3 regions of the Streptomyces sp. NPDC057950 genome follow, and region 3 is predicted to be linked to each of the others. Evidence: riboswitches for the same ligand, from Rfam matches in the RefSeq annotation. Region 3 holds a riboswitch; each other region holds the start of a gene.
The links. Region 3 has a riboswitch for thiamine pyrophosphate ahead of ACFVTC_RS11565 (purine-cytosine permease family protein). Riboswitches for the same ligand answer to the same signal wherever they lie in the genome.
Positions count from the first base shown of each region.

Region 1: linked by a shared signal. The riboswitch ahead of thiO (glycine oxidase ThiO) and the one ahead of ACFVTC_RS11565 (purine-cytosine permease family protein) in region 3 are both predicted to bind thiamine pyrophosphate.
Region 2: linked by a shared signal. The riboswitch ahead of ACFVTC_RS32885 (thiamine ABC transporter substrate binding subunit) and the one ahead of ACFVTC_RS11565 (purine-cytosine permease family protein) in region 3 are both predicted to bind thiamine pyrophosphate.

Region 1 is NZ_JBHVPP010000002.1:176,391-181,882, reverse strand. Features, by position in the region: gene ACFVTC_RS05025 (NAD(P)/FAD-dependent oxidoreductase) at 138-1,370, opposite strand; TPP riboswitch at 1,658-1,769, shown strand; gene thiO (glycine oxidase ThiO) at 1,767-2,945, shown strand; gene thiS (sulfur carrier protein ThiS) at 2,942-3,142, shown strand; gene ACFVTC_RS05010 (thiazole synthase) at 3,146-3,940, shown strand; gene pknB (Stk1 family PASTA domain-containing Ser/Thr kinase) at 4,237-5,492, shown strand, end outside.
Region 2 is NZ_JBHVPP010000023.1:95,849-101,340, reverse strand. Features, by position in the region: gene ACFVTC_RS32890 (ABC transporter permease) at 1-1,094, opposite strand, end outside; gene ACFVTC_RS32885 (thiamine ABC transporter substrate binding subunit) at 1,070-2,152, opposite strand; TPP riboswitch at 2,230-2,348, opposite strand; gene rlmN (23S rRNA (adenine(2503)-C(2))-methyltransferase RlmN) at 2,388-3,494, opposite strand; gene ACFVTC_RS32875 (phosphatidate cytidylyltransferase) at 3,766-4,893, opposite strand; gene frr (ribosome recycling factor) at 4,893-5,450, opposite strand.
Region 3 is NZ_JBHVPP010000005.1:191,049-196,540, reverse strand. Features, by position in the region: gene ACFVTC_RS11580 (type III PLP-dependent enzyme) at 1-777, shown strand, start outside; gene ACFVTC_RS11575 (hypothetical protein) at 893-1,126, shown strand; gene ACFVTC_RS11570 (maleylacetate reductase) at 1,132-2,211, shown strand; TPP riboswitch at 2,363-2,457, shown strand; gene ACFVTC_RS11565 (purine-cytosine permease family protein) at 2,447-3,841, shown strand; gene thiD (bifunctional hydroxymethylpyrimidine kinase/phosphomethylpyrimidine kinase) at 3,981-4,793, shown strand; gene ACFVTC_RS11555 (ArgE/DapE family deacylase) at 4,878-5,492, opposite strand, start outside.

The DNA.
Region 1 (5,492 bases), on a different contig from region 3:
AGGGCCGCCCTCGGGCGAGCGGCTCGGCGGGATTCGTCGGCCCCGGTCGCCCGGCCGCCCCCCCGGCGAGGGAGCCCACCGGGCCGGGCAGGCCCGGCCCCTCGCGTCGCCGCCCGAACGGGGGCCTGGGTGCCCGCCTAGGCCGTGGCGTCCTTCAGCGGACGTGAAGGATCCGACAGGATCTCCGGGTCCAGCGGCATGCCCGCCTCGATCAGACGGCGGCCCTGGGCCAGATCGCGGGGGCGCCCCACCGCCAGGAGCGCGACGAGGCGGGAGTCGCGCAGCCAGCAGACCGTCCAGGCGGCGCCCGAGGAGCCGCCGCGCCAGACGGTCGTGTCGGCGGGCGCGTGGTGGCCGACGTACTGGACGAAACGGCCGAACTGCTCGGACCAGAAGTACGGAACCGGGTCGTACGCCACCGGGGCCTCGCCGATGATGTTCGCCGCCACCGTGCGCGGTCCCTGCAGGGCGTTGTCCCAGTGGTGGACGAGGAGGCGCTCCTCGTACCGGCCCGAGGGGAAGGACGCGCAGTCGCCGACCGCGTAGACGTCCGGCAGGGAGGTGCGCAGGTGACTGTCGGCGACGACCTCGCGGTGGGCTCCGAGCTCGATGCCGGAGTCGGCCAGCCAGGCGGTGGCGGGCCGGGCGCCGATGCCGACGACCACGGCGCCCGCGGGCACCCGGGACCCGTCGTCGAGCACCACGGCACCGGGCTCGACGCGCTCCACGCGCGCGTGGGTGCGCAGCGAGGCCCCGCTGTCCGCGTACCAGGCGGCCATCGGCGCGGCCACCTCGGCGGGCAGTGCCCCGGCCAGTGGCCGGTCGGCGGCCTCGACGACCGTCACCGCGCACCCGGCCTCGCGCGCCGCCGTGGCGAACTCCGCTCCGATCCAGCCCGCCCCGACCACCACGATGTCGTGCTGCCGGGCCAGCACGGGGCGCAGCCGTTCGGCGTCGTCCAGGGTGCGCAGGAGATGGACGCCGGGCATGCCCTCCGCGCCGGGGAGCTGGATCGGTTCCGCGCCGGTGGCCAGCACCAGGAGGTCGTAGGGCACCGGTCCCGCGGCGGTGTCCAGCTCGTGGTCCCCGGGGCGCAGGCCCAGCGCTTCGCAGCCGAGTCTCAGTTCGATGCCCAGTGCCTCGAAGTCGATGTCGAAGGCGGAGTGCTCGGCCTTTCCGAGCAGCACCGCCTTGGACAACGGCGGCCGGTCGTACGGCTGGTGCGGCTCGGCGCCGATCAGTGTCACACCGCCGGTGAATCCCTGTTCGCGCAGGGCGACCGCGGTCTGCACGCCGGCCATGCCCGCGCCCGCGATGACGACCCGGCGTGCCGTAGGCCCTTGCTTCTGCCCCTGCGTCTGCTCGCTCACCTGATCACCATAGACACCTGACAATCCGTCAGTCAGCGGACGTGCTCAGTGACCTGCTCCACAATGCGGCCCGGTGTCGGCGGGTCCGTCCGGCGCGCGCGGTCCGTGCGGGTTGGTCGGGGTCGTCGATCCGCTCGATCCGGACCGCCACGTTCGTCCCGCCGCCCGTCCACGACCCCCCCTCCCCGCTCTCCGCCGGCCGCGGCCGGACGGGGCCGTCGCGCGCATGGGCCATGGGCGGAGGCTCCCTTACTGAGGCACGCGGCGGCGAGCTAGGGTGGTCGACGTAGAGCACTCGCGGGAGCCCGGACGCACCGGGCTGAGAGGGAGGCTGGCGGCCTCCGACCGTACGAACCTGATCCGGGTCATGCCGGCGAAGGGAGGGGCTGGACGCCCATGTCGCGTACACCGGCGGAGAGGTCCGTCACGTCCGACGTCCTGGTGGTGGGCGGCGGGATCATCGGCCTGGTCACGGCCTGGCGGGCCGCCCAGCGCGGGTTCACCACGACGGTCGTGGACCCGGAACCCGGCGGCGGGGCCGCGCAGGTCGCCGCCGGAATGCTCGCCGCCGTCACCGAGCTCCACTACGGCGAGCAGACCCTGCTGGGCCTGAACCTCGCCTCCGCGCGCCGCTATCCGGACTTCGTCGCCGAGCTCACCGAGGCGACGGGCCAGGATCTCGGCTACCGCCGGTGCGGCACGCTGGCCGTCGCCCTGGACTCCGACGACCGCGCCCACCTGCGGGAACTGCACGCCCTGCAGAACCGTTCGGGGCTCGCGTCGGAGTGGCTCAGCGGCCGTGAGTGCCGTCGGCTGGAACCGATGCTCGCGCCCGGTGTCCGTGGCGGTCTGCGCGTCGACGGCGACCACCAGATCGACCCGCGCCGCCTGGCGAAGGCCCTGGTCACAGCGTGCGAGCGAGCCGGGGTGGTGTTCCACCGGACCTGGGCTCAGCGGCTGACGGTGGTCCGGGAGCGGGCCACCGGGATCGTCACCACGGGCGGCGACGTGCTGGCGGCGACGCAGGTGGTACTGGCCGCGGGCAGCCTCAGCGCGAGGCTCGAGGGCGTGCCCGACGACGTGAGGCCGCCCGTGCGCCCGGTGAAGGGGCAGGTGCTGCGGCTGACCGTGCCGAAGCGGTACGCGCCCTTCCTGAGCCGCACCGTGCGGGCCGTGGTCCGTGGCAGCCAGGTCTATCTGGTGCCGCGCGAGAGCGGCGAACTCGTCGTCGGTGCGACCAGCGAGGAGCTGGGCTGGGACACCACGGTGACCGCGGGCGGCGTGTACGAGCTGCTGCGCGACGCCCATGAGCTGGTGCCCGGGATCACCGAACTGCCGCTCACCGAGACCCGGGCCGGACTGCGCCCCGGCTCGCCCGACAACGCTCCGCTGCTCGGCCCGACCGGGCTCGACGGACTGCTGCTGGCCACCGGCCACCACCGCAACGGCGTCCTGCTCACCCCCGTCACCGGGGACGTCATGGCGCACGTCCTCGCCTCGGGGGAGCTCCCCGAGGAAGCGCGCCCCTTCACTCCCCACCGGTTCAGCCCGACACGCACGGAGCAGCCCGTATGAACATCCTCGTCAACGGCGAGCGCCGGCTCGTCGCCGCGGGCACCGCCCTCGACACGCTCGTCGCCACCCTCACGGCGGCGCCCTCCGGCGTCGCCGCCGCGCTCAACGAGACCGTCGTCCCGCGCACCCAGTGGTCCGCCACGTCCCTGCGCGAGGGAGACCGTGTCGAGGTCCTCACCGCTGTCCAAGGAGGCTGACCCATGGCCGACGATCCGTTCGTCCTCGGAGGTACGTCCTACTCGTCCCGGCTGATCATGGGTACGGGAGGCGCGCCCAGCCTCGACGTGCTGGAACGGTCGCTCGTGGCGTCCGGGACGGAGCTGACGACCGTCGCGATGCGCCGGGTGGATCCCGCGGCGCACGGCTCCGTCCTGTCCGTGCTCGGCCGGCTCGGCATCCGGGTGCTGCCGAACACCGCGGGGTGCTTCACTGCGGGCGAGGCGGTGCTGACCGCGCGGCTTGCCCGGGAGGCGCTCGGCACCGACCTGGTGAAACTGGAGGTCATCGCCGACGAGCGCACCCTGCTGCCCGACCCGATCGAGCTGCTCGACGCCGCGGAGACGCTGGTCGACGACGGGTTCACGGTGCTGCCCTACACGAACGACGACCCCGTGCTCGCGCGCAAGCTGGAGGACGTCGGGTGCGCGGCGGTCATGCCGCTGGGCTCGCCCATCGGGTCCGGCCTGGGGATCCGCAACCCGCACAACTTCGAGCTGATCGTGGAGCACGCGCGCGTGCCGGTGATCCTGGACGCGGGGGCGGGTACGGCGTCGGACGCGGCGCTGGCGATGGAGCTGGGGTGCGCCGGTGTGATGCTCGCCTCGGCCGTCACCCGTGCGCAGGAACCGGTGCTGATGGCCGAGGGCATGCGGCGCGCCGTGGAGGCGGGACGTCTGGCGCGGCGTGCGGGGCGGATTCCCCGGCGGCACTTCGCCTCGGCGTCCTCGCCCGCGGAGGGCCTGGCGCGGCTGGATCCCGAGAGGCCGGCCTTCTAGTTCTAGGGCGTGCCGCGAGTGTCCCGTCTGCCTCAGGGCTCCCTGGGTGCCACTACGGGGCGGTCGCCGGCCCGCCGTCACCCCGGGCCGTCCCGTCACGGGCTCCTCCCGGTGGCCGCGGGGCGGCGGTTTCCGGCCAGTGGGAGCGGGCGGGGTTCCGGGCGCCGAGGGCCGGCGCCGGCGGAGCGGCCCGCGTCACCCGTTCGGCGCGATGTGCGTCACAGGTCGGCTGCAGTCCCGCCCCGGTACGGGCCACGACAGGAGGGTCGACGGCGACGGCTCGTAGACTCGCCTGCGTGGATACGACCCTTCAGGACCCGCTTGTCGGGCAGCTGCTCGACGGCCGCTACCGCGTCGACGCCCGGATCGCGGTCGGCGGGATGGCCACGGTCTACAGGGCCCTGGACACCCGCCTGGACCGCGTGCTCGCGCTCAAGGTGATGCACCCGACGCTGGCCGCCGACGTCTCGTTCGTCGAACGGTTCATACGGGAGGCCAAGTCGGTGGCCCGGCTCGCGCACCCCAATGTGGTCCAGGTCTTCGACCAGGGGGCGGACGGGTCGTACGTCTATCTGGCCATGGAGTACGTCGCGGGGTGCACCCTGCGCGACGTGCTGCGCGAGCGAGGGGCGCTCCAGCCGCGGGCCGCGCTGGACGTCCTGGAGCCGGTGCTCGCCGCGCTCGGCGCCGCGCACCGCGCCGGGTTCGTGCATCGCGACATGAAGCCGGAGAACGTCCTCATAGGGGACGACGGCCGGGTCAAGGTGGCGGACTTCGGCCTCGTAAGGGCCGTGGACACCGTCACGCAGACGACGGGGTCCGTGCTCGGCACGGTGTCGTATCTCGCTCCCGAACAGATCGAGCACGGCACGGCGGACACCCGCGTCGACGTGTACGCCTGCGGAGTCGTCCTCTACGAGATGCTCACCGGCGGCAAGCCGCACTCCGGTGACTCCCCCGCCCAGGTGATCTACCAGCACCTGCACGCGGACGTGCCGCCGCCGTCGGCCGCCGTGCCGGGCATGCCCCTCGCGCTCGACCAGCTGGTCGCCGCGGCCACCGCCCGCGATCCCGGCCTGCGCCCGCACGACGCGGTGACGCTGCTCGGCCAGGTGCTGGAGGCGCGGGCCGGGCTGACCGCCGAGCAGCTCGACGCCGTGCCGCCGCAGGCCGTCACCGCGGGCCACGACAACGCCGAGGACCGTACGAGCGTGATCCCGCGCTCCCTGTCCGTGCCCCGCCTGCTGCCGGTGAACGAGGCCGAAGGGCCCGACGGGCTCAACCGGACCAGCCGGTTCGAGCAGACCAGTGTGCTCGCCTCCGAGCCGCCCGCCCCCGCACGGCGGCGCGGCTCTCGCTCCCGGCGCGGAACGATCCTGATCGTCACCGCGATCCTGCTGGCGCTCGGTCTCGGCGCGGGCGTCTGGTACATCAATTCCGGCCAGTTCACCAAGGTCCCGCTGCTGCTGGCGAAGACCGAGACGCAGGCCAGGTCACGGATCGAGGCGGCCGGGCTCGACGTCGGGCAGGTCGAGCACGCGTACAGCGACAC
Region 2 (5,492 bases), on a different contig from region 3:
GCGGCGAGCGCGTACTCCAGCGAGTTGCCGATCGCCTCGATCGGGGCCACCAGGAAGATGCCGCCGTCGTCGGAGGTCAGCGCCCTGTAGTAGCCGAACCCGAAGCCCCCGGGGGTGTCCAGGGACCGCTGGACCAGCACTCCGAGCGGCAGCACGAGCAGGACCGCGATGCTCGCGAGCACTCCCGTGAGCAGCGCCCACTGCCCGGCCCCGCGCGGCCGGCGGGCGGTCGTCTCAGGGGCGACCAGACGCAGGGCGGTCTCCCGGCGGCGTACGGTCCCCGCGTGGACGGCGAGGATCGCGCCGACGGCCACGAACTGGATGATCGTCAGCACCGCCGCCGTCGCGAGGTCGAAGATCTCCGAGGTCTGCCGGTAGATCTCGACCTCAAGGGTGGAGAAGGTCGGCCCGCCGAGGATCTGGACCACCCCGAACGAGGTGAAGGTGAAGAGGAAGACCATGAGCGCCGCGGCGGCGACGGCGGGGCTCAGGGCCGGGAGCGTCACCGTGCGCCAGGCCGCGAACCGGGAGGCGCCGAGCACGCGCGCGGCCTCCTCCTGTCGCGGGTCGAGCTGCGACCAGAGCCCGCCGACCGTGCGGACGACCACCGCGTAGTTGAAGAAGACGTGCGCGAGCAGGATCGCCCAGACGGTGGTGTCGAGCCGAACACCCCACAGGCCGTCCAGCAGTCCGCCGCGGCCGATCAGCGCCAGGAACGCCGTACCGACGACGACGGTGGGCAGCACGAACGGGACGGTCACCACCGCGCGCAGAACCTGCTTGCCCCGGAAGTCGAAGCGCGCGAAGACGTAGGCGCCGGGGAGCGCGATCAGCAGGGTCAGCGCTGTCGAGGCGAGCGCCTGCCAGGTGGTGAACCACAGCACGTGCCGGATGTCGGACCGGCCGACCACCTCACCGATCCGTCCGAGCCGCCAGACCCCGTCGGCCTCGAGACCGCGGGCCACGATCGCCGCGACGGGGTAGGCGAAGAAGACGCCGAAGAACACGACCGGCAGGGCCATGAGCCACAGCCGCGTCGCGCTCCCGCGCCTTCTGGGCGCCGCCTCGGCTACTTCAGTACGAGCGAGGTCCACGACTTGACCCACTGGTCACGGTTCTTGGCGATCTCGGCCGGGGCCAGGGTCTCGGGGTGCTCGGCCTGCGGACCGAACTTCACGAACACCTCGGGCACCTTGGCGGTCTCACGGACCGGGTACACGAACATGTTCAGCGGCATGTCCTCCTGGAACCTGAAGCTGATCAGGAAGTCGAGGAGCGCCTTGCCGCCCTTCGTGTTCTTCGCGTTGCTCAGCAGCCCCGCGTACTCGACCTGGCGGAAGCAGGTGCCGTCGGCGACCCCGGTCGGCGCGGTCTTCGGCTTCGGGTCGGCGTAGATCACCTCGGCGGGCGGGGAGGAGGCGTACGAGACGACCAGCGGCCGGTCGGCCTTGGCCTTCTTGCCGCCCGCGGACCCCGAGAACTCGTCGTTGTAGGCCTGCTCCCAGCCGTCGACCACCTTCACGCCGTTGGCCTTGAGCTTCTTCCAGTAGTCCTGCCACCCGGCGTCCCCGTACTTCGCGGCGGTCCCGAGCAGGAATCCGAGGCCGGGCGAGGACGTGGACGCGTTCTCGGTGACGAGGAGGTTCTTGTACGCGGGCTTGATCAGGTCGTCGAAGGAGGTGGGCGGCGCCAGGTGATGCTTGCTGAAGTAGGCCTTGTCGTAGTTGACGCAGATGTCGCCGGAGTCGATGGGCGTGACCCGGTGCTTGCCCTCGTCGACCCGGTAGCGCTGGACGATCTGGTCGGAGCCCTTGGGCTCGTACGGCTGGAACAGCCCGTTGTCGAGCGCGCGGGAGAGCAGGGTGTTGTCGACGCCGAAGAAGACGTCCCCCTGCGGGTTGTCCTTGGTCAGGATGGCCTTGTTGACGGCCTGGCCGGCGTCTCCGTCCTTGAGGATCCTGACCTTGTAGCCCGACTCCTGCTCGAAGGCGTGCAGCACGCTCTTGGAGTAGGCGAAGGAGTCGTGGCTGACGAGGGTCACGGTCCCGGGGCCGGCGGCCTTGTCGCCGGAGCCGGACGAGCCGCACGCGGACAGCGTGACGAGGCCCAGTGCGACGACCACGGCCGCGGTCGTCCTCTTCTTGGTGCTCACTGAATTCCTCCTGGGGTGACCAGGAAGAGACGCGGCCCTGCCCGGGAACTCGGCGGTTCCCGGGCAGGGCGCAACAGCTTGAGTGATGCCCGAACTTCCTACCCAGAATGACCTGGGCGAGGTTCAGAGGGTCTGCGGCCCACCGGTGCTCCGGCTGCCGCACTCTCAGCGCTGTGGCGCTCCCCTGTCGGAATATGAAGATGTCGGAATATGGAAATGTACGTGCCGGGTCAGACTACCGCTCGGTCGCCGCGAGCTGGCCGCACGCCCCGTCGATCTCCTGGCCCCGGGTGTCCCGGACGGTGACCGGCACGCCGTGGGCCGCGATGGCCTCGACGAACGCCTTCTCGTCCTCGGGTCGCGAGGCGGTCCACTTCGAGCCCGGGGTCGGGTTGAGCGGGATGAGGTTGACGTGCACGGGCTTGCCCCTGAGCAGCCGCCCGAGCCGGTCACCGCGCCACGCCTGGTCGTTGATGTCCCGGATGAGGGCGTACTCGATGGAGAGCCGGCGCCCCGACTTGGCCGCGTACTCCCAGCCCGCGTCGAGCACCTCCCGCACCTTCCACCGCGTGTTCACGGGGACGAGGGTGTCGCGCAACTCGTCGTCCGGCGCGTGCAGGGAGATGGCGAGGCGGCACTTGAAGCCCTCGTCGGAGAACCGGTGGATGGCCGGGACCAGTCCCACCGTCGACACGGTGATGCCGCGCTGGGAGAGCCCGAGGCCGTCCGGCTCGGGGTCGGTGAGTGCGCGGATGGCGCCTACCACCCGCTTGTAGTTGGCGAGCGGCTCGCCCATGCCCATGAAGACGATGTTGCTCAGCCGCGCCGGGCCTCCGGGGATCTCGCCGTCCCGCAGCGCCCGCATGCCGTCCACGATCTGGTGCACGATCTCGCCGGTCGACAGGTTCCGGTCGAGTCCGGCCTGGCCGGTGGCGCAGAACGGGCAGTTCATCCCGCATCCCGCCTGGGAGCTGATGCACATGGTCACCCGGTCCGGGTAGCGCATCAGCACGGACTCGACGAGCGTGCCGTCGAAGAGCCGCCACAGGGTCTTGCGCGTGGTCTCCTGGTCGGTCGACAGATGCCGCACGACGGTCATCAGCTCGGGAAGCAGCGCTTCCTGGAGCTTGCCGCGCGCGGCGGCCGGGATGTCCGTCCACTCCGCGGGGTCGTGCGCGAACCGGGCGAAGTAGTGCTGCGAGAGCTGCTTGGCGCGAAACGGCTTCTCCCCGATCGCGGCGACCGCCTCTTTACGCTCGGCGGGCGTGAGGTCGGCAAGGTGCCGCGGCGGCTTCTTGGCTGCGCGGGGGGCGACGAATGTGAGTTCTCCGGGCTTCGGCATAACCCTTCCAGTGTCGCAGATCAACACGACCGTCCCGGGCCGGAGCGGGGTGGGGGTGGTCACCTACGGGTGCAGCCCGTCGACTTCGGTCGGTCACCTGCCCGTGGGCGAAGGCGGACGCGCGGGAATCGCGCGCGTCGGACGGGTCCGTGGAGAGTCCATCGGCCCCCGAGGACGCGGCCTCGGCCCGGGATCCGGGATCGCGCCGCTCAATGCGGTGAGGGGCCCGTCGCCCTGTGGACGACGGACCCCTCACCGGAAAGTCCGCGGGTCAGCCGGACCCTACGAAGATCACCAACAGGAGCCAGACCACGGGTGCCGTCGGCAGGAGCGAGTCCAGGCGGTCCATGATGCCGCCGTGACCCGGCAGCAGTGTGCCCATGTCCTTGATGCCCAGGTCCCGCTTGATCATGGACTCGCCGAGGTCACCGAGTGTGGCGGTGGCCGCGACCGCGAGGCCGATGATCAGGCCCTGCCACCACGTGCCGTCCTCGATCAGGAACTGCAGACACAGCGCGCCCCCGACCATGGCGAAGACGACGGCTCCGACCAGGCCCTCGCGGGTCTTGCCGGGGCTGATGCGGGGCGCGAGCTTGTGCTTGCCGAAGCGCCAGCCGATCGCGTACGCGCCGGTGTCGCTGACGACCGTCAGGAGCAGGAACGTCAGAACGCGGCGCGGACCGTCGTCCGCGGTCAGCATCATCGCCACGAAGGTCGCCAGGAACGGCACGTAGAAGGCGGCGAAGACGCCGGCCGTGACGTCCTTGAGGTACCCCTCGGGCGGTTCCGTCATCCGCCAGACCAGTACCGCCAGCGCCGTGAGTGCCATCGCCACCCACGCGCCCTCGGCACCTCGTACATAGCCGGCGACGACCATGGCCGCACCGCCGACCGCCAGTGGCACGAGCGGCGCTTTGATGCCCTTGCGTTCCTCGAGCCGCGAGGTGAGCTCCCACAGCCCCACCACCACGGCGACGGCGACCACACCGACGAAGACGGCCTTGACGACGAACAACGACGCGATGATCACCGCACCGAGCCCGACGCCCACCCCTATCGCAGCACCGAGGTCGCGACCTGCACTCTTCTTCGGTGCGGGGGCGGGCTGCTGGGCGGCGCTGGGCATGGGCTCCTGCGGCTTCTGCGACGGGTTCCCGTAGGACCCCGCCGCCGGTCTGTCGTCGCGAACCGGGGGGCCGCTCAGCCGAGCGGCCCCCCGGTCGTCATCCTGGTCTCCGCCGTGAGCGGGTCCCTCGGGCACGATGGGCATGGGGCGAGTGTGCTGCGCGTCATGCGCATCGTACGCGGGACCCGCCGGGCCTGCCCCCTGGGCAGACCCCTGGTCGGAGGGCCCCCAGTACCCGGCTTGCGGCGGTGCCCCCCAGGAAGAGTCGTTCATCAGACCTCGAGCAGCTCCGCTTCCTTGTGCTTCAGGAGCTCGTCCACCTGCGCGACGTACTTCGCGGTGGTGTCGTCGAGCTCCTTCTCCGCACGGCGGCCCTCGTCCTCGCCGACCTCGCCATCCTTGATCAGCTTGTCGATGGTCTCCTTCGCCTTGCGGCGCACGGAGCGGATCGAGATCTTGGCGTCCTCACCCTTGGTCTTGGCGACCTTGATGAACTCCTTGCGGCGTTCCTGGGTCAGCTCCGGGAAGACCACGCGGATGATGCTGCCGTCATTGCTCGGGTTGACACCCAGGTCGGAGTCGCGGATCGCCTGTTCGATGTTGCGCAGCGCGCTCTTGTCGAACGGGGTGACCACGGCCATGCGCGGTTCGGGGACCGCGAACGAGGCCAGCTGGTTGATCGGCGTCAGCGCGCCGTAGTAGTCGGCCACGATCTTGTTGAACATCGCCGGGTGCGCACGGCCGGTGCGGATCGCGGCGAAGTCCTCCTTGGCGACCACGACGGCCTTCTCCATCTTCTCCTCGGCCTCGAGGAGGGTCTCTTCGATCACCACTTGCTCCTGCGTGTCTTGAGTAGGCCCGGCAGCTGTTCC
Region 3 (5,492 bases):
GACGGTCTTCTCACGGCGGACGGCGGCGGGTCCGCCACCGCCTCCGGACTCGATCCCTCCCGGGCCGACACGATCGTCGGCCTGCTCACCGACGGCAGCTATCCGAACCTCGAACTACGAGGTGTCCACGCCCACTTGGCCAACGGCGTGCACGCCGAGGAACACCTGGCGCTGGCCGGGTCCGTCGTCGCCTGGACCCTGGAACTGGCCGCCCGCAACGGCCTTCGGCTCACCGAGGTGGACATCGGGGGCGGTATGGCGGTGGACTACGACCGCCCCGAACGCCGCTTCGACTGGCACGCGTACGGCGAGGGCCTCGCCCGGCTCGTCGCGGCCCACCCGGGGCTGACGCTGCGGATCGAGCCCGGTCGCGCGCTGACCGCGTACTGCGGCTGGTACGCGAGCGAGGTGCTGGACGTCGAGCACGGCTCCAGCGAGGACTTCGCCGTCATCCGTGGCGGCGCCGTCCACCTGCGCACCCCTGTGACCGGGCGCCACGACCAGCCCTGGTCCGTCCTCGAAGTGGAGCCATGGCCGTATTCCTGGCCGCGTCCCGTGGTGCGGAGGGAGCGTGCCACCCTCACCGGCCAGCTGAGCACGCCGAAGGACGTCCTGATCCGCGACGTCCGGGCCCAGGGCCTGCGGGCCGGTGACCGTGTGGTGTTCTCCCTCGCGGGCGCCTACACCTCGTCCGCCCCGCACCGGGCCCACACGCGCTATCCGGAACCAGGCTTCCACTTCCTGGACGCGAGCGCCGACGGCGACCGGTCCCGATGACCGATGATCGATGGCCGATGGCCGTGCGACGGAACACCAGGAGTTGCCGCCGGGGGCGCGGGGGCGCATCCTCGGACACGCCTGGCAGGATCGTGCGCCGGACCAGGAGAGTGGCATGACCGTCGAACCGACCGACTTCACGACAGACCTCCCGACCGCCTTCATGAACGAGTCCACGGCCGACTCCACGGCCGACTCCACGGCCGACGTCGTCGACGCCGTGTTCGCCGTCGGGCAGGGCCTGGTCCAGGAGGTCGCCGAGACCGACGATCCTTCCCTGCCAGGGGAGTTCGGCCTCTCGGCCCCTCTCCGGCTCGCCCGCTTCGACCTCGTACGGGAGCAGGCATGAGCGCCATGGACACCCCGCTCGACTTCGCGTACGAGACCCGGCCGGGCCGGGTCGTCTTCCGGCCCGGCGCCGCCGTGTCCGCGACCCCCGGCGAGGTCGCCCGGCTCGGTCTGCACCGGGTGCTGGTGGTCTGTGGCAGCCGGGGCGAGGTCACCGCCCGCGCGGTCGCCGACGCGCTGGGCGGCCAGTGCGCGGGGCTGCACGCCGAGGCCCGGATGCACGTACCCGCCGAGGTCGCCGCCCGCGCCGTCGAGGTGGCCCGCGAGATACGGGCCGACGGCTGCGTGGCGGTCGGCGGAGGCTCGGCGATCGGCCTCGGCAAGGCGATCGCGTTGCGCACCGGGCTGCCGCTGATCGCCGTGCCGTCCACCTACTCCGGCTCCGAGATGACTCCGGTGTGGGGTCTGACCGAGGACGGCGCCAAACGCACCGGACGCGACCTCGCCGTCCAGCCCCGAAGCGTCGTCTACGATCCCGAACTCACCCTCGGTCTCCCCGTTCCCCTCTCGGTGACCAGCGGTGTCAACGCCCTCGCGCACGCAGTCGAAGCCCTGTACGCGCCCGACGCCTCGCCCCTCGTCTCGCTCATGGCCGAGGAGGGGGTCCGGGCGATGACGGGGGCCCTGCCGGCCGTGGCCGCCGCACCCGGCGACCTCGCCGCGCGCAGCCGCGCCCTGTACGGCGCGTGGCTGTGCGGCGCCTGCCTCGGTGCCACCACCATGGGCCTGCACCACAAGCTGTGCCATGTCCTCGGCGGCACCTTCGGCCTGCCGCACGCCGAGACGCACACGGTGGTCCTGCCCTACGTCCTCGCCTACAACGCGTCCGCCGCGCCCCGGGCGATCGCCACGCTGTCCAGGGCGCTCGGCACGGACGACGTCCCGCGCGCCCTGCGGGAGCTCGCCAGGGGTCTGGGAGCGCCCAGCACCCTCGCCGAACTCGGCCTGGAGGAGGCCGACTTGGCGGAGGCCGCGGCGCAGGCCGCCGGTCAGGCGTACCCGAACCCCCGCCAGGTCACCGCGCACGGCGTGCTGGGCCTGCTGACAGCGGCGTACGAGGGCTGGGAGCCGCGCGTCGGCCCCTGAGAGCTGTCCCGCGACAACGCCGACGCACGGACTTCTCGCCCCCGGTCGCGCGGGTCCCCGCGCCCCTTGCCCGGGACGTACCGCGCCCCTTGCCCGGACGTACCGCGCCCCCTGCCTGGGCCGTGCGCGCGGGCCGGGCTATCCTGACGCCGAACCGGACACGGGGTGCCCCGCACGTGGGCTGAGATCACACCCGTCGAACCTGAACCAGTTAGGACTGGCGGAGGGATGTCTCATGTCGTTGCCGTATGCCCGTGGTGAAGTGGCCGTCGGGGGCCCGCAGGGCGTCTTCGACGGGCGGATGCCCGAGGCCCCCGGCGATCTGCGCGTCGAGGCGCGCGGCATCGCCCCGGTGCCGGAGGACCACCGCTACGGCGGCCCCGGCCGCCTCTTCACCGTGTGGTTCGCCCCCAACCTGACGATGACCGGCGTCTTCACCGGTACGGTCGGCATCGCGCTCGGCCTCGACTTCGCCACCGCGCTGACCGCCGTCGTGCTGGGCACCCTGCTGGGCGCGGTGCCGACGGCGTACCTCGGCACCTGGGGCAGCCAGACCGGCGCCGGACAGCTGCCGCTCGCCCGGCTCGCGTTCGGACGGGCCGTGCTGGTGCCGGGTGCGCTGCAGTGGCTGTCGTCGATCGCCTGGGACGCGCTGATCGGCCTGTTCGGCGGGGACGCGCTGGCGCAGTTGTGCGGCTGGCCGTTCTGGCTGGGTGTGCTGGTCATGATGGGCGCGCAGGGAGCGCTCGGCGTCCTCGGGTACGAGGTGATCCACCGGCTCCAGACCGTGATGACGTTCGCCCTCGCGGCCGCCTTCGCCGCGCTGACGGTGAAGCTCCTGAACGGCGACCACCCCGCCGCCACCGCCTCCGCGCACGGCGCAGACCGGGCCGGGGCCTTCGTCCTGACCTGCACCATCGCCCTCAGTCTGGCGCTGTCCTGGGCCCCCTACGCCAGCGACTTCAGCCGCTATCTGCCGCGTACGGCGTCCCGGCCGCGGATGTTCTGGTGCACGCTCGCCGGTGTCAGCGTGTCCTTCGTGGCCGTCCAGGCGCTCGGTCTGTGGGGCGCCTCCGTCTTCACCGACCAGACCGCCCGCGGCGTCGACACCCTGCTGGGCGGCGGTGTCCTCGGTGCCTTCGGGCTGCTCGCCGTGGCCCTGGCCGCCCTGAGCAGCAACGCCATGAACGACTACAGCGGCTCACTCGCCCTGCAGACCATGGGCGTACGCCTGCCGCGCCCGGCCGCCGCCGCGCTGGCGGCCGTACTCGGCTTCCCGCTCGTGCTGTGGATGCACGCCGCCGACACCACGACCCGGTTCCAGAACGTGCTGCTGCTCGTCGGCTACTGGATCCCCGGGTTCGTCGCGATCGTCGTCGTCGACTGGCTCGTCCGGGCCAGGGCGCGAGCCGGCGCGCCGGTCGATCTGTCCGCCGAGAGCGCCCGTCCGCGGCCGTGGTGGCCCGCGCTGGTGGCGTTCGTCGGTGCCTTCGCCGCGGCGGTGCCGTTCATGAGCACCAGCCTGTACGTCGGTCCGGTGGCGCGGGCCCTGCACGGTGCGGATCTCGCCTACGGGGTGGCGTTCCTCGCGGCCCTCGTGGTGTACGCGCCGCTACGGCTGCGCCGCTGACCACGGCCGCCGCCGGTCACGGGCCGCGTCGTCCCGCACCTCGCACTCGTCACCCGCCACGCCTCACCCGTCTCGCCTCACCCGCCACGCCTCACCGCCACGCCTCACCGTCTCGCCTCTCGTACGGAGCGAACCCGCCATGTCCTCGAACACCCCCGCCGCCCCGCCCCGCGTCCTGACCGTCGCCGGATCGGACTCGGGCGGCGGCGCCGGCATCCAGGCCGACCTCAAGACCATGCTGGCGCTCGGGGCGCACGGGATGAGCGTGCTGACCGCGGTCACCGCGCAGAACTCCCTCGGTGTGCAGGGAGTCTGGGAGCTTCCGGCCGAGGCGGTGCGCGCGCAGTACCGCAGCGTCGTGGACGACATCGGGGTGCAGGCGGTGAAGACCGGCATGCTCGGCTCCGCACTGCTCGTCGAGACCGTCGCCGAGCTGCTGTCGGACGTCGCCGCGCCCGTGGTGGTGGATCCGGTGAGTGTCTCCAAGCACGGTGACCGGCTGCTGGCCGACGACGCGCTGGACGCCGTACGGGCCGCGCTGCTGCCGCTCGCGACGGTGGCGACGCCGAATCTCGACGAGACCGCCGAGCTCACGGGGATCGAGGTGACGGGGGAGCGGGACATGTGCCTGGCCGCGGAACGGCTGTTGTCCCACGGTCCCCGCTGGGTCCTGGTGAAGGGCGGCCATCTGCCCGGCGAGGCCGCCGACCTGCTGACCGACGGGGCCGAACGGCTCTGGTTGCGGGCCCCGCGCCACGACAACCGGCACACCCACGGCACCGGCTGCACCCTGGCCTCGGCCATCGCGGTGGAACTGGCGCGCAGGCGGACGGTGCCGGAGGCGGTGGGACGGGCCAAGGAGTACGTCACGGGCGCGATCGCGGCGGGCTTCCCGCTCGGTTCCGGGCTCGGACCGGTCGACCACGGCTGGCGGACGCGCGCGGGGCGCTGAACGTCCGGGGGCCCGTGGACCCACCGGGCCCGTCGTCCTCCAGGCGCCGGTCCCACCGGGTTCCCACGGTACGCAGCGTGGCCCTTACCGGGTTCCCACGGTGCGCAGTGTCGCCAGGACCAGCGCCTGGGCGACGGCGACCGTCTCAGCGAGGGACACGTGCTCGTCGGGGCCGTGGGCCAGGCGTACGTCCCCGGGACCGTACTGGAGTGTCGCTATGCCCGCCCCGGCGTAGAGCCGCAGGTCGCTCCCGTAGGGGGCACCGCGTTCCCGGGCCGGGGGCGCGCCCGTGACGTCGGCGTGCGCGGTGCCGACCGTCTCGCGCAGGGGATGGCCGGCCGGGAGCCGCCCGCTGGCGAACTGGCCGCCGGGCCAGGAGACGACCGCGGGATGCCCGCGCAGCCACGGATCGGCCGCGCACGCCTCCGCCACACAGCGTTCGAACGCGGCGCGTGCCGCGGCCGGGTCCTCGCCGAGTTGCAGCCCGAGCCGGCCGTCGGCGACGAGCAGCCCCGGCACGCTGCTGGCCCAGTCCCCGGCCTGGAGCATTCCGACGGAGACGCTGTACGGGAAGGGGTACTCGGCCATCAGCGGATCGGGTGTCTCGCTGCGGGCGGCCTCCAGCCGGGCCAGGGCGGCGGCGATGGGGGCGTAGGCGTCGATGGCGCTCACCCCGGCGTCACGGGTGCTCGCGTGGGT